Linked DNA regions of Variovorax paradoxus. The protein of the gene in region 1 binds, or shares a complex with, the protein of each later gene. Links are inferred from orthologs where the notes say so. Each region holds a gene or a part of one and is shown on either strand. Other genes may lie near its edges.

Evidence for each region.
Region 2: the proteins of ybiB (region 1) and cgtA are in contact, whole or in part, in a crystal structure (PDB 8BFT), measured with the Escherichia coli proteins. The link is inferred for Variovorax paradoxus from one-to-one orthologs.

What each region holds. Positions count from the first base shown.
Region 1 is NZ_JAUSXG010000001.1:1,196,682-1,203,499, reverse strand. What follows is about bases 1,836-4,816. They hold ybiB (DNA-binding protein YbiB), read left to right. Parts: upstream 1,836-2,863; coding sequence 2,864-3,769; downstream 3,770-4,816. Other genes in these bases: QFZ42_RS05635 (ABC transporter ATP-binding protein), read left to right, coding at 4,751-4,816; cobA (uroporphyrinogen-III C-methyltransferase), read left to right, coding at 3,766-4,578; QFZ42_RS05650 (nitrate reductase), read left to right, coding at 1,836-2,686. In the rest of the region: more of QFZ42_RS05650, read left to right, coding at 1-1,835; more of QFZ42_RS05635, read left to right, coding at 4,817-5,869; QFZ42_RS05630 (ABC transporter substrate-binding protein), read left to right, coding at 5,949-6,818.
Region 2 is NZ_JAUSXG010000001.1:460,384-467,090, forward strand. Bases 1,763-4,632 are described here. They hold cgtA (Obg family GTPase CgtA), read left to right. Parts: upstream 1,763-2,592; coding sequence 2,593-3,672; downstream 3,673-4,632. Other genes in these bases: rplU (50S ribosomal protein L21), read left to right, coding at 1,942-2,253; rpmA (50S ribosomal protein L27), read left to right, coding at 2,266-2,523; proB (glutamate 5-kinase), read left to right, coding at 3,752-4,632. Outside these bases: type IV-A pilus assembly ATPase PilB, read right to left, coding at 1-517; QFZ42_RS02160 (polyprenyl synthetase family protein), read right to left, coding at 760-1,752; more of proB, read left to right, coding at 4,633-4,891; QFZ42_RS02185 (CNP1-like family protein), read right to left, coding at 4,925-5,461; QFZ42_RS02190 (RNA pyrophosphohydrolase), read right to left, coding at 5,469-6,137; QFZ42_RS02195 (proline--tRNA ligase), read left to right, coding at 6,285-6,707. UniProt on the Escherichia coli protein: An essential GTPase which binds GTP, GDP and possibly (p)ppGpp with moderate affinity, with high nucleotide exchange rates and a fairly low GTP hydrolysis rate.

The DNA.
Region 1 (6,818 bases):
CAACTTCGGGCGCCTTTGCACCAAGGGCTCGACACTGCACCTCACGGCCACGGCCACGGTCACGCGCCAGACACGGCTGCTGCAGCCGATGCGGCGCGCCGCGCGCGGTGCCGAGCCGATGCCCATCGCGTGGGACGGCGCGCTCGACGGCGCGGTCGACAAGTTCGCGCAAGTCATCCGCGACCATGGCCCCGACGCCGTGGGCTTCTATGTCTCGGGCCAGCTACTGACCGAGGACTACTACGTCTTCAACAAGCTCGCCAAGGGGCTGATCGGCACCAACAACATCGACACCAACTCGCGCCTGTGCATGAGCAGCGCGGTGGCCGGCTACAAGCAGACGCTGGGCGCCGATGCGCCGCCGGCCTGCTATGACGACCTGAAGCACGCGAGCTGCCTTTTCATCGTGGGCAGCAATGCCGCGTGGGCGCACCCCATTCTGTTTCGCCGCATCGAGGACGCGAAGGCCGCCAACCCCGAACTGAAGATCATCGTGGCCGATCCGCGCCGCACCGACACGGTGGAAATCGCCGACCTGTTCCTGCCCATCCAGCCCGGCACCGACGTCATGCTGTTCAACGGCATGCTGCACCTGATGCTGTGGGAAGGCTGGATCGACAACCGCTACATCGCCGCCCACACCAGCGGCTTCGACGCACTGAAGACCACGGTGCGCGAATGCACGCCCGACAAGGTGGCGCAGATCTGCGGCATCTCGAAGGACGACCTGCTCACCGCGGCGCGCATGTTCGCGACCTCGCCCGCCACGCTGAGCCTCTACTGCCAGGGCCTCAACCAGTCGTCGAGCGGCACCGCGAAGAACGCGGCGCTGATCAACCTGCACCTTGCGACCGGCCAGATCGGCAAGCCTGGCGCGGGCCCGTTCTCGCTCACCGGCCAGCCCAATGCGATGGGCGGGCGTGAAGTGGGCGGCCTGGCCAACCTGCTGAGCGCGCACCGCGACCTGGCCAACCCTGTGCATCGCGCGGAAGTGGCGGCGCTGTGGAACCTGCCCTCGGTCCCCGAGAAGCCCGGCAAGACCGCAGTCGAGATGTTCCAGGCCGCGGCCGATGGCGAGATCCGCGCGCTGTGGATTGCCTGCACCAATCCGGCCCAGTCGATGCCCGACCAGGCGACGGTACGCCGCGCCCTTGAGCGCGCCGAATTCGTCGTGGTGCAGGAGGCTTTTTCGACCACCTCGACCTGCGCCTTCGCCGACCTGCTGCTGCCAGCCACCACCTGGGGCGAGAAGGAAGGCACCGTGACCAACAGCGAGCGCCGCATCTCGCGCGTGCGCCCCGCGGTGACGGCACCGGGCGAGGCGCGCCACGACTGGTCGATTGCCGTCGATTTCGCGCGCCGGCTCGAACAGCGGCTCGGCCGCCCGGCCACGCTGTTTCCATACGACTCCGCCGAACGGGTGTGGAACGAGCACCGCGAATCGACGCGGGGCCGCGATCTCGACATCACCGGCATGAGCTACGCCATGCTCGACACGGCCGGCCCCCAGCAATGGCCGCTGAAGGAAGGCGAAACCACCGGCCGCGTCCGCCTCTACGAAGACGGCGTTTTCCCCACGCCGGACGGCCGCGCGCGCTTCGTCGACACGGTCTACAAGCCGGTGGCCGAGGCGCGCGAGGCACGCTATCCGTTCTCGCTCAACACGGGCCGTTTGCGCGACCAGTGGCACGGCATGAGCCGCACCGGCACGGTCGGCCGCCTGTTCGGCCATGTGGCCGAGCCGGTGGTGCAGATGAATGCGCAAGACATGGCGCGCCGGCAACTGAAAGACGGCGACCTGGTGCACCTCACCTCCAAGCGCGGCTCCATCCTGCTGCCCGCCCGCGCCAGCGCCGAGATCGGACTGAGCCAGGCTTTCGTCGCCATGCACTGGGGCGAGGAATACCTGAGCGGCTGCTCGTCGACCGGCACGCCGCTGGCGGGCATCAACGCGTTGACCACGTCGGCCTACTGCCCCACCTCGAAGCAGCCGGAGCTCAAGCACACGCCGGTCAAGATCCTCAAGGCCGAGTTGCCGTGGTCGCTGCTCGCGATGGCCTGGCTGCCGCCCGACGCGGCGCTGGCCGCGCACCAGGCGCTCAAGCCGCTGATGGCGATGTTTCCGTTTGCCACCTGCGTGCCGTTCTCGGGCAATACGCCGGGCGAAGAACGCAGCGGCATCCTGTTCCGCGCCGCCGCGCACGACGCGCCGGCCGACGAGCTCATCGACCGGATCGAAGGCCTGCTCGGCCTGCGCGGCAGCGACGCCCTGCGCTACGCCGACCAGCGGCGCGGCCAGCGCCGCGTGGCGCGGCTGGTGCGGCGCGCCGACGGCAACGCCGGCCTCGAAGCCTTTTTGCTGGGCGGCGATACGAGTGCCGAAGCCTGGATCGGCACCCTGCTGCGCGAAGAAATTCCAGCGCAAACCTATGGCCGTTTGCTACTGTCCCCGGGCGCCCGCGCGCCGGTGGCGGTGCAGTCCCGCGGGCAGCCGATCTGCACCTGCTTCAACGTGACCGACCTGGCGATCCGGGCCGAGCTGGGCCGCTGCAACGGCACGCCCGAAGAACGGCTGGCTTCGCTGCAGGGCACGCTGAAATGCGGCACCAACTGCGGCTCCTGCCTGCCGGAGCTCAAGCGCATGGTCCGGGCGACGCCTTCCGAGGCAATGGCGGAAGCCCCATGACTCCCCGTCTTGCTCCCTCCCCCGCCGGAGGAGGGCTGGGGTAGGGGCAAGCGGCGCATCCATTGAGCGCTCTGCCTGCCCCCAATCCCGACCTTCCCCCGGAAGGGGAAGGGACAAGACAGAGGCATAAGCCGCCTTGCATTCCGGCATAAGCATTGCGGGACAATCGGGGCACCCATGGGAATCAGCCAATACATCAAGGAAATCGGCCGCGGCGCGCGAGGCGCCAAGCCGCTGACGCGCGAACAGGCCACCGACCTGTTCGGCCAGGTGCTGGACGGCACCGTCACCGACCTCGAAATCGGCGGCTTTTGCCTGGCCATGCGCATCAAGGGCGAAACGCCCGAAGAGATGGCGGGCTTCCTCGATGCGACGCATGAGCGGCTCAACCGCCTGCCTCCTGCTGACCGCCCGCTCATCGTGCTGCCGAGCTACAACGGCGCGCGCAAACTGCCGGTGCTCACGCCGCTGCTTGCGCTGCTGCTCGCCCGCGAAGGCTTGCCGGTGCTGGTGCACGGCAGCGCCACCGAAACCTCGCGCGTGTTGGCATCGAACGTGCTGGAGGCACTGGACATACCGATGCTCACAGCCATCCGAAAAATCCCGTCCGGCGAGGTTGGCTTTGCGCCGACCGAACTGCTCAACCCTGCACTCAAGCGGCTGCTCGACGTGCGCCGTGTGGTGGGCCTGCGCAACCCCGGCCACAGCGTGGTCAAGCTGATGCAGCCGACCACTGGCCCCTCTGTGGTCGTGGCAAGCTATACGCATCCGGAATATGCGCGCACCATGGCCGAAACCTTCGAGCTCATGGGCATGACCGCCCTGCTCTCGCGCGGCCTCGAAGGCGAAGTGGTGTCCGACCCGCGCCGCACCGCACAGATCGACGGCTTCGTGCGCGGCGTGCGCAGCGAGTTGCAGGCCCAGGCCGCTGGCACATCGAACGAGGTGCCGGGCCTGCCCAAAGAGATCGACGTCGCGACCACGGCCGACTACACGCGCCGTGTATTGAACGGCGAGCTTCCCGTGCCCGAAGCCATCGCCACGCAGGTCAGGCACATCACGCAACTGGCAGCCCACGCATGAACGCACTCACATCCTCATTCACCGCCGGAAGCTGCACGCTGGTGGGTGCCGGCCCCGGCGACCCCGAATTGCTGACGATCAAGGCCGTGAAGGCGATCCAGGCCGCGACCGTGCTGCTGGTGGACGACCTCGTGAGCGAAAGCATCCTCGCCTCCTATGCCCGGCCCGGCGCGCGCATCGTGCACGTGGGCAAGCGCGGCGGCTGCAAGAGCACGCCGCAGGCGTTCATCGAACGGCTCATGATCACCGCGGTGCGCGAAGGCGAAACGGTGGTCCGGCTCAAGGGCGGCGACCCGTTCATCTTCGGCCGCGGCGGCGAAGAGGTCGAGCACCTGCGCGAAGCCGGCATCGAGTGCACGGTGATCAACGGCATTACCGCCGGCCTTGCCGCGGTGACTTCGCTCGGCGTACCGCTGACCCACCGCGACCATGCCCAGGGCGTGGTGTTCGTCACCGGCCACGCCAAGACGGGCGCCAGTGCGCATGAAGACGCCACCGCCTGGCGCGCGCTGGCCGCCACCGCGCACAGCGCACGGCTCACGCTGGTGATCTACATGGGTGTGGCGGGCGCGGGCCACATCGAGCGCGAACTGCTGCAGGGCCTGCCTGGCGACACGCCAGTGGCAGTCATCCAGCACGCGAGCCTGCCGCAGCAGCGGCACGTCACGGCCACGCTCGACCGGCTGCAAGCCTGCATTGCCGACGCCGGACTCGCGAGCCCCGCGGTCATCGTCGTGGGCGATGTGCTGCGCGGGCTGGCCGCGGCGGCATTGCCGGTGGATTCGGACGCCGGCTGGTTCGGCACCTGAGCCGCCGGAAGAGAAGGCTCGGCAGGCCCGGGCTGTTCTCCAAGTAAGACCTGCTGGGCTCGGGTTTTTCGCGGGCCCACATAGGGCGCTTCTGCACCCATGTGGCATGGAGCGTGCTTAACGCCAGCATGCTCGTTTTCCGATCGTTTTCCGCGCCCCGCGCCCCCGGCCAATGACCGCCGTCGCCGCGCCCCCGCCCGCCGCTGTCGAGATCGTTGCGCTGAGCAAGCGCTACGCCGCGGGCACGCCCGCCGCCGTCGACCAGATCGACCTGCGCATTGCCAGCGGCAGCTACTGCTGCCTGCTGGGTCCCTCGGGCTGCGGCAAGAGCACCACGCTGCGCATGATTGCGGGCCACGAGTCGGTCACCAGTGGCGACATCCTGCTGGACAACCGCAACATCACGAACCTGCCCGCGGCCGCGCGCGGCACCGCGATGATGTTCCAGAGCTTCGCGCTGTTTCCGCACCTGTCGGCGACGGACAACGTGGCCTTCAGCCTCAAGATGAAAGGCGTCGGCAAGGCCGAACGCCAGAAGCGCGCACGCGACCTGCTGGAGCGCGTGGCGATGGGCCACCTGGCCGAACGCAAGCCCGGTGAACTTTCCGGCGGCCAGCAGCAGCGTGTGGCGCTGGCGCGCGCGCTCATTACCGAGCCGCGCGTGCTGCTGCTCGACGAGCCGCTGTCGGCGCTCGATCCGTTCCTGCGCATTCAGATGCGCGCCGAGTTGCGGCGCTGGCAGAAGGAACTGGGGCTGACTTTCGTTCACGTGACGCATTCGCAGGAAGAAGCCATGGCGCTGGCCGACACCATGGTGGTGATGAACCACGGCGTGATCGAACAGGTCGGCTCGCCGCACCAGGTCTACAACCGCCCTGCAAACGAATTCGTGGCGCGCTTCATGGGCGGCCACAACGTGTTCGACACGCCGGCCGGCCCGATTGCGGTGCGCAACGACCACATGCGGATCATCCCGTCGTCGGGCACCGGCGCCCCCGGTGGCCTGGCCGCGACGGTGACCGACGTCGAATACCAGGGCACCTACGTGTTGCTCGGCCTCGCGCTGCAAGACGCCGCGCCGAACCGCGGCAACGTCTCGGTGCTGCTCGGTGAAGCCGCCTTTCTTGCGATCCCCCATGCGCCGGGCGATGCAGTGCGCCTCGCCTGGGCCGAAGCCGACGCGCGTGCTCTCGGCCCGGGTGCCAAACCGCCGGCTGCGCGGGAACCGGCGCCGGTCCACGAAGGCGCCGTGCGCGACGACATGGCCGCGCTCGCCAGCATGCCGCTGTGAGCGCGCGGCGATTCACGCATTGCCCGCCTTCCTTTTTCTTCCGCGTTCCCTTCCCTGTTTTTTCAACGGAGACTCTTCCATGACCGACCCCATCGACTCGTCCGCCGGCCTCCAGCGTCGCACCCTGCTGCAAGGCACCGCCGGCATTCTGGCCACGGGCATCGCGCCCTTCGTACATGCGCAGGAAAAGATCGTGCTGCGCTACCTGGGAACCGCGGTGAACCAGGACAAGGCCATTGCCGAGAAGTTCAAGGCCGACACCGGCATCGAGATCCAGTACGTGGCCGTGACCACCGACGACGTGACCAAGCGCGCCGTGACCGCGCCCAACAGCTTCGACCTGATCGACACCGAATTCTTTTCGCTCAAGAAGATCGTGCCCACGGGCAACCTGAAAGGCATCGACACCAGGAAGATCAAGAACGCCGACAAGATCACCACGCTTTTCACCAAGGGCGAAGTCGCCGGCAAGGCGGTGGGCGACCAGGGCACCGCGCCCAAGAAGGTGATCTATCTCGAAGGCGAGAAGTCGAAGAAGTTCGCGGCCGAGCCGACGCAGTTCATGTCGCTCATTCCGACGGTCTACAACGCCGACACGCTGGGCATTCGCCCCGACCTCATCAAACGGCCCATCGGTTCGTGGGCCGAGCTGCTGAACCCCGAGTTCAAGGGCAAGGCCGCGATCCTGAACATTCCTTCGATCGGCATCATGGACGCCGCAATGGTGGTGGAGGCCAAGGGCATCCACAAGTACAAGGACAAGGGCAACATGACCAAGGCCGAGATCGACCTGACGATCAAGACCCTGATCGAAGCGAAAAAGGCCGGACAGTTCCGCGCGCTGTGGAAGGACTTCAACGAGTCGGTCAACCTGATGGCCTCGGGCGAGGTGGTGATCCAGTCGATGTGGTCGCCGGCCGTCACGGCCGTGCGCACCAAGGGCATTGCC
Region 2 (6,707 bases), 740 kb from region 1 along the record:
CGTCGAACTCGAAGTCCCCACCGCCGACGATGTTGTTGAGGGTTTCCGACGCGCTGACGGCGGCGGCCTCGATCATGCGCGACAGCTTGTCGTATTCGGCAATGACCCAGTCCACGCCCATCTGGGACGCAAACTTGATTTTTTCCACCGCCTGCTGGTCCGAGGGGTCGGCTGTTGCAACAATGAGACGGTTGTTGCGCTTGCTGAGCACCACGATGCGGTAGGCGAGGCACAGCTTGGGGTCGAGCAGGTCTTTCGGCAGGCGCTGGTGGTCGATGGCGTCAAGATCCAGCAGCGGGGCGCCGAAGGCGGACGAAAGCGTGTGGGCCAGATCCGCGGCCGAGACGGCGCCACTGCCGGTCAGCTCGGCGATGAAGCTGGTGCGGCCGCTGAGCGACTTTTGATAGATGTCTTCCGCAATCTTCGCGGGAAGCTTGCCGGCCGAGACCAAGGCGCGCGCAAGTCCCGGGAGGGCGATTTGCGTATTTTCTTTAACAGGAAGTTCGGCGGCAGCCATTCAGCGAAATTGCAAGAGATGTGAAAAAATGCTTCACGATCATCGCTGAACGCCCTCGCCATGTAAATCGCTACGCAGCAACAGGCATGGGCATTATTGGTGCCAGCCGAAAAGACTGGTCGGGGTGAGAGGATTCGAACCTCCGGCCTCTACGTCCCGAACGTAGCGCTCTACCAGGCTAAGCTACACCCCGATTGGTTGCAAAAAAAGAGAAGTCGTCCTTGCCAACTCTTGTGAGGTGTTCAGGCACGTCGCTCAAGCAACTGAGCCGCCAATTGTAGCAAACCGTCGGCATGCGAATTGGACGGAAAGTCGCGCAAGGCGTGAATCGCGCGTTTTGCCTCGTCGGCCGCGGCGGCGCGCGATGCGTCCAGCGCCCCGGTGCTGTGGACGATTTCCACGATCTTGCCCAATTGGGCCGTATCGCCCGCCTCGATGGCTGCGCGCACCAGGCTGCTCTGGTCGGCATTGCCGCGCCGCATGGCGAAGATCAGCGGCAATGTGGTCTTGCCTTCGCGCAGGTCGTCGCCCACGTTCTTGCCGGTTTCGTGGGCGTCGCCGGCGTAGTCGAGCACGTCGTCGATCACCTGGAACGCCGTGCCAAGGGCCTGGCCATAGGTCGCGCAGGCTTCCTCGACTTCGGGCGTCGCGCCTGCCAGCACGGCGGCGAGCCGCGTGCTGGCTTCGAAGAGCTTGGCGGTTTTCGAGCGGATCACGCGCAAGTAGGCGGCTTCGTCCAGCGAAGCGTCGTGCATGTTCATCAGCTGGAGCACCTCGCCTTCCGCGATCACGTTCGTCGCCTCGGCCAGGATCTGCATGATGCGCATGTTGTTTGCATCCAACATCATCTGGAAGGCGCGCGAGTACAGGAAGTCGCCGACCAGCACGCTGGCCGGATTTCCGAACGATTCGTTGGCAGTCGGGCGGCCACGCCGCAGGGTCGACTCGTCGACAACGTCGTCGTGCAGCAAGGTGGCCGTGTGGATGAACTCCACGACCGCCGCCAGATTGAAGCGCTGCTCGCCCGTGTAGCCCAGGGCGCCCGACATGAGAAGCAGGAGCGCGGGGCGCAGGCGTTTGCCGCCGGCGGAAATGATGTACTTCGAGACCTGGCTCACCAGGGGCACGCCTGTATCGAGGCGCCGCGCAATCACACGGTCGACTTCGACCATGTCGCCGGCAATCAAATCCAGCACGGTGGCGGTGGGGGAGGTATCGGCGGCGTGAACTGGCAAAGCGTTTGCGCGCGGCGCGTCTGAATGCGAAAGGTGCGGCGGCACAAGGCCGGAAGGCGCAGATTATAGGGATGCGCGGGTGCCTTCCGGCTTGGCTTCGGCCCGAAACCATGTTAGCGCGCGCAAACCGTGCTAGAATCTAAGGCTCTGCGGAATTCGCCGTAGAGCTCATATTCCCAAGAGGTTCACATGTACGCGGTCATAAAAACCGGCGGCAAGCAGTATCGCGTTGCTTCCGGCGAAAAAATTAAAGTAGAACAGATTGCTGCGGATGTAGGCCAGGAAATCGTGATCGATCAGGTTCTCGCAGTCGGCAACGGCAGCGAAATCAAGGTCGGTACGCCCCTGGTGTCCGGCGCAACGGTGACAGTCACGGTACTGTCGCACGGCAAGCACGACAAGGTTCACATCTTCAAGATGCGTCGTCGCAAGCACTATCAGAAACGTCAAGGCCATCGCCAGCAGTTCACGGAACTGCAAATCGGCGCGATCGCCGGCTAAGGAGAACATTCCATGGCACAGAAAAAAGGCGGCGGCTCAACGCGAAACGGGCGCGACTCCAAGCCCAAGATGCTCGGCGTTAAGGCTTTCGGCGGCGAACTGATCAGCGCAGGCTCGATCATCGTGCGCCAGCGCGGCACCCGGTTCCACCCCGGCGTGAATGTCGGCGTGGGCAAGGACCACACGCTGTTTGCACTGGTCGACGGCCATGTGTCGTTCGGCGTCAAGGGCGCAATGAACAAGCACATGGTCAACGTGACCCCGGCGTAAGTCGAGTCACTTCGATCAGCTCGAAGCCCCGCTTTGCCGGGGCTTCTTCATTTGTACACTGGATACCCCATGAAGTTCGTCGACGAAGCCTTCATCGACATCGCCGCCGGCGATGGCGGCAACGGCTGCGTGTCGTTCCGTCATGAAAAATACAAGGAATTCGGCGGTCCCAACGGCGGCGACGGTGGCCGCGGCGGCCACGTCTACGCGGTGGCCGATTCCAACCTCAACACCCTGGTCGACTTTCGCTACTCGCGCCGCCATGAGGCCAAGCGCGGCGAGCACGGCATGGGCTCCGACATGTTCGGCGCCGCGGGCCACGACATCACGCTCAGAATGCCGGTCGGCACCATCATTTCCGACGCCGAAACGGGCGAGGTGCTGTACGAGTTGTTGACCGAAGGCGAGGTCGTCACCATCGCCAAGGGCGGAGACGGCGGCTTCGGCAACATGCGCTTCAAGAGCGCCATCAACCGCGCGCCTCGTCAGAAGACGCCGGGCTGGCCGGGCGAGAAGAAGAGTCTCAAGCTCGAGCTCAAGGTGCTCGCCGATGTGGGGCTGCTCGGCATGCCCAACGCAGGCAAGTCGACTTTGATCAGCGCCATTTCGAACGCACGCCCGCGCATTGCGGACTACCCGTTCACCACGCTGCATCCGAATCTTGGCGTGGTGCGCGTCGGTCCTGAGCAGAGCTTCGTCGTGGCGGACCTTCCGGGCCTGATCGAAGGCGCGTCGGAAGGTGCGGGGTTGGGCCATTTGTTCCTGCGCCACCTCCAGCGCACGCGCCTGCTGCTGCACGTGATCGATCTGGCGCCCTTCGACGATGCCGTCGACCCGGTCGCACAGGCAAAGGCCATCATCGGCGAACTGAAGAAGTACGACGCCGCGCTTTACGAGAAGCCGCGCTGGCTCGTGCTCAACAAGCTCGACATGGTGCCTGAAGACGAACGTTCGGCGCGCGTCAAGGATTTCGTGAAGCGCATGCGTTTCAAGGGGCCCGTGTTCGAGATCTCCGCGCTCACGCGGGAAGGCTGCGAGCACCTGGTGCAAGCGGTCTATCAGCACATCAAGGCGCAGCAGGTGGCGGAACAGGTTCCGGCCGAGGTCGATCCGCGCTTTGTCGAATTGCCGCCGCCGGATCCCAGCTGAGTACCTCGCGGCATCGATACCGATGCAGCGGGCTTCCTAGACAGCAGAACACGCAGTATTCACGACCGCTACAGCTCAAATGACCTCGAATTCCGGATCCACTGCCTTGCGGGACGCCCGCCGAATCGTCGTCAAGGTGGGCTCGAGCCTCGTGACCAACGAAGGGCGGGGTCTGGACGAGGGCGCCATCGGCGAATGGTGCCGCCAGCTTGCGGCCCTCGTGCGCGACGGGCGAGAGGTCGTGATGGTGTCGAGCGGTGCCATCGCCGAAGGCATGAAGCGCCTCGGCTGGCGCACCCGGCCGCACGAGATTCACGAACTCCAGGCCGCTGCGGCGGTCGGGCAGATGGGCCTGGCCCAGATGTACGAGACCAAGCTGCGCGAGAACGAAATGGGCAGCGCGCAGGTGCTGCTGACCCATGCCGACCTCGCCGACCGCGAGCGCTACCTCAATGCGCGCTCGACGCTCGTCACGCTGCTCAGGCTCGGCGTGGTGCCGGTCATCAACGAGAACGACACCGTCGTCAACGACGAGATCAAGTTCGGCGACAACGACACGCTCGGTGCACTGGTGGCCAACCTGGTCGAAGCCGATGCGCTGGTCATCCTCACCGATCAAAAGGGGCTCTTCACGGCCGATCCGCGCAAGGACCCGGACGCCAAGTTCGTGCACGAGGCGGCGGCAGGCGATCCGGCGCTCGAAGCCATGGCGGGCGGGGCGGGCTCCAGCCTCGGCCGCGGCGGCATGATCACGAAGATTCTGGCGGCCAAGCGCGCTGCGGGGTCCGGCGCTTCCACCGTGATTGCCTGGGGCCGCGAGCCCGACGCATTGCTGCGCCTGACGCGCGGTGAATCCATCGGCACCCTGCTCGTTGCCCAGACCGCCAAGCACCAGGCCCGAAAGCGCTGGATGGCCGACCATCTGCAGCTGCGGGGTGCCGTCACCGTCGACGCCGGCGCGGCGGCCAAGGTGCGGGCCGAAGGCAAGAGCCTGCTGCCGATCGGCATGACGGGCGTGTCGGGCGAGTTTTCGCGGGGCGACGTGATCGCCGTGCGCGACACCGAGGGGGTGGAACTGGCCCGCGGCCTGGCCAACTACTCGAGCATGGAAGCCCGCCTGCTGTGCCGCAAGCCCTCGTCCGAGTTCGAGCGTTTGCTGGGCTATGTGGCGGAGCCCGAAATGGTCCACCGCGACAACATGGTGCTGATGCCCAGCTGATCAAAAAAAACGGGGCCGCGAGGCCCCGTCGTTTTACTGCACTTCGCGAATCGGGTTGCGCAGGTTCTGAACCATGTCCCCGACCGAATTGCGCGGCGCATTGCCTCGGCACAGCGCCTGGGTCGACAGCGCCTTGGCGTAGAGCGAATTCAGATCGTTGATGCGTTTCCACTCCGGCGTCTTCGTTTCCTGCCAGGAGCCATTGTTGTAGCGGGCGTAGTTCTTCAATTCCGCGGTCGAGCAGCGTACGCCCTCATAGGACGCATTGACGGCGCCGCCGTTGCGGTTTTGGGTCACCACCACATAGCGCACGATGCCGTCCCCTGTGATGGCAATGGTGCGGGGGTCGATGCCGAACTTCAGGCTCATGTAGGGCGGCATCTCGATCGGCAGCAGACGGCTCTCGCTGAAGGCCGGCGGCGGGGGGGCTTTGGTTTCCTCCCACTCGGCATCCGCCTCGGTCCGCTTGGCGGCCGGCGGCATGCCGGCCTGCGCCCAGTCGGGGTTGTCGGTGTCGTGCTTGCCCGATGCGCACCCGGCGAGCAGGGCGGCGACACACGCGAGAAGCAAGGCGCGCTCAGCGTTGCGACGGAAAGAAGGGCGCTTTGTTGTTGGGAGAGGAAGATTCATCGCTCACGGAAGGAAGGTCGGGATGCGGGTCGAAACTGCCGCCGGGCGGCAGGTCCAGGCCTGCGGGTGCGCCGCCGTCTGGCGTGTGGCGCTCGAACTCTCGGGCGCGCACGTTGCTGCGCAGGAAGCGGTTGCGGAAATCCTGCCGCGGCAGGTAGCGAGCGAGCTCGGTCAGTGCCATCTCGTAGACGCCGCGTTTGAATTCCACGACCACATCGAGCGGCACCCAGTAGTCGTGCCATCGCCAGGCGTCGAACTCGGGGTGGTCGGTCGCGCGCAGGTTCAAGTCCCAGTCGTGACCGATCAATTGCAGCAAATACCAGATTTGCTTCTGGCCCTTGTAGTGGCCCCGTGCGTCACGGCGAATGAACCGATCCGGCACCTCGTAGCGCAACCAGTCACGGGTACGGGCCACGATGCGCACGTGCTCCGGATGGAGCCCGACTTCCTCGTGCAGTTCCCGAAACATGGCTTGCTCGGGACTTTCGCCGCGGTCTATGCCGCCTTGCGGAAACTGCCAGGAATGCGTGCGTATGCGTTTGCCCCAGAAAACCTGGTTTCTCTGGTTGAGCAGGATGATGCCGACGTTGGGCCTGAAGCCGTCCCGGTCGAGCATAATCAAACCCCAATTTTTGAACTGAGTCGATTATGCATGCCGGGTTGCACACGGCAAGCGACCGACGCCAGGCTCTCAGGGTCTCCCCGGGGGAGTTGTCCCCCACATCCCAACTTCGAATTCAGCGAGTCCATCGCCACGATCCCGATGAAAGCTTCCCGATTTTTTGTCTCCACCCTCAAGGAAGCACCCGCCGACGCCGAGGTCGCGAGCCATCGGCTCATGATGCGCGCCGGCATGATCAAGAAGCTCGGCACCGGTATCTATACCTACATGCCGATGGGACTGCGCGTGATCCGCAAGGTCGAGGCGATCGTGCGCGAGGAAATGAACCGCGCCGGTGCCGTCGAGATGGCAATGCCGGTGGTTCAGCCCGCCGAGTTCTGGCAAGAGACCGGCCGCTTCGACAAGATGGGCCCCGAGCTGCTGCGCATCAAGGACCGGCATGACCGTGACTTCGTGGTCCAGCCGACGAGCGAAGAAGTGGTCACCGACATCGCGCGGCAGGAAATCCGCAGCTACAAGCAGCTGCCGAAGAATTTCTACCAGATCCAGACCAAGTTCCGCGAC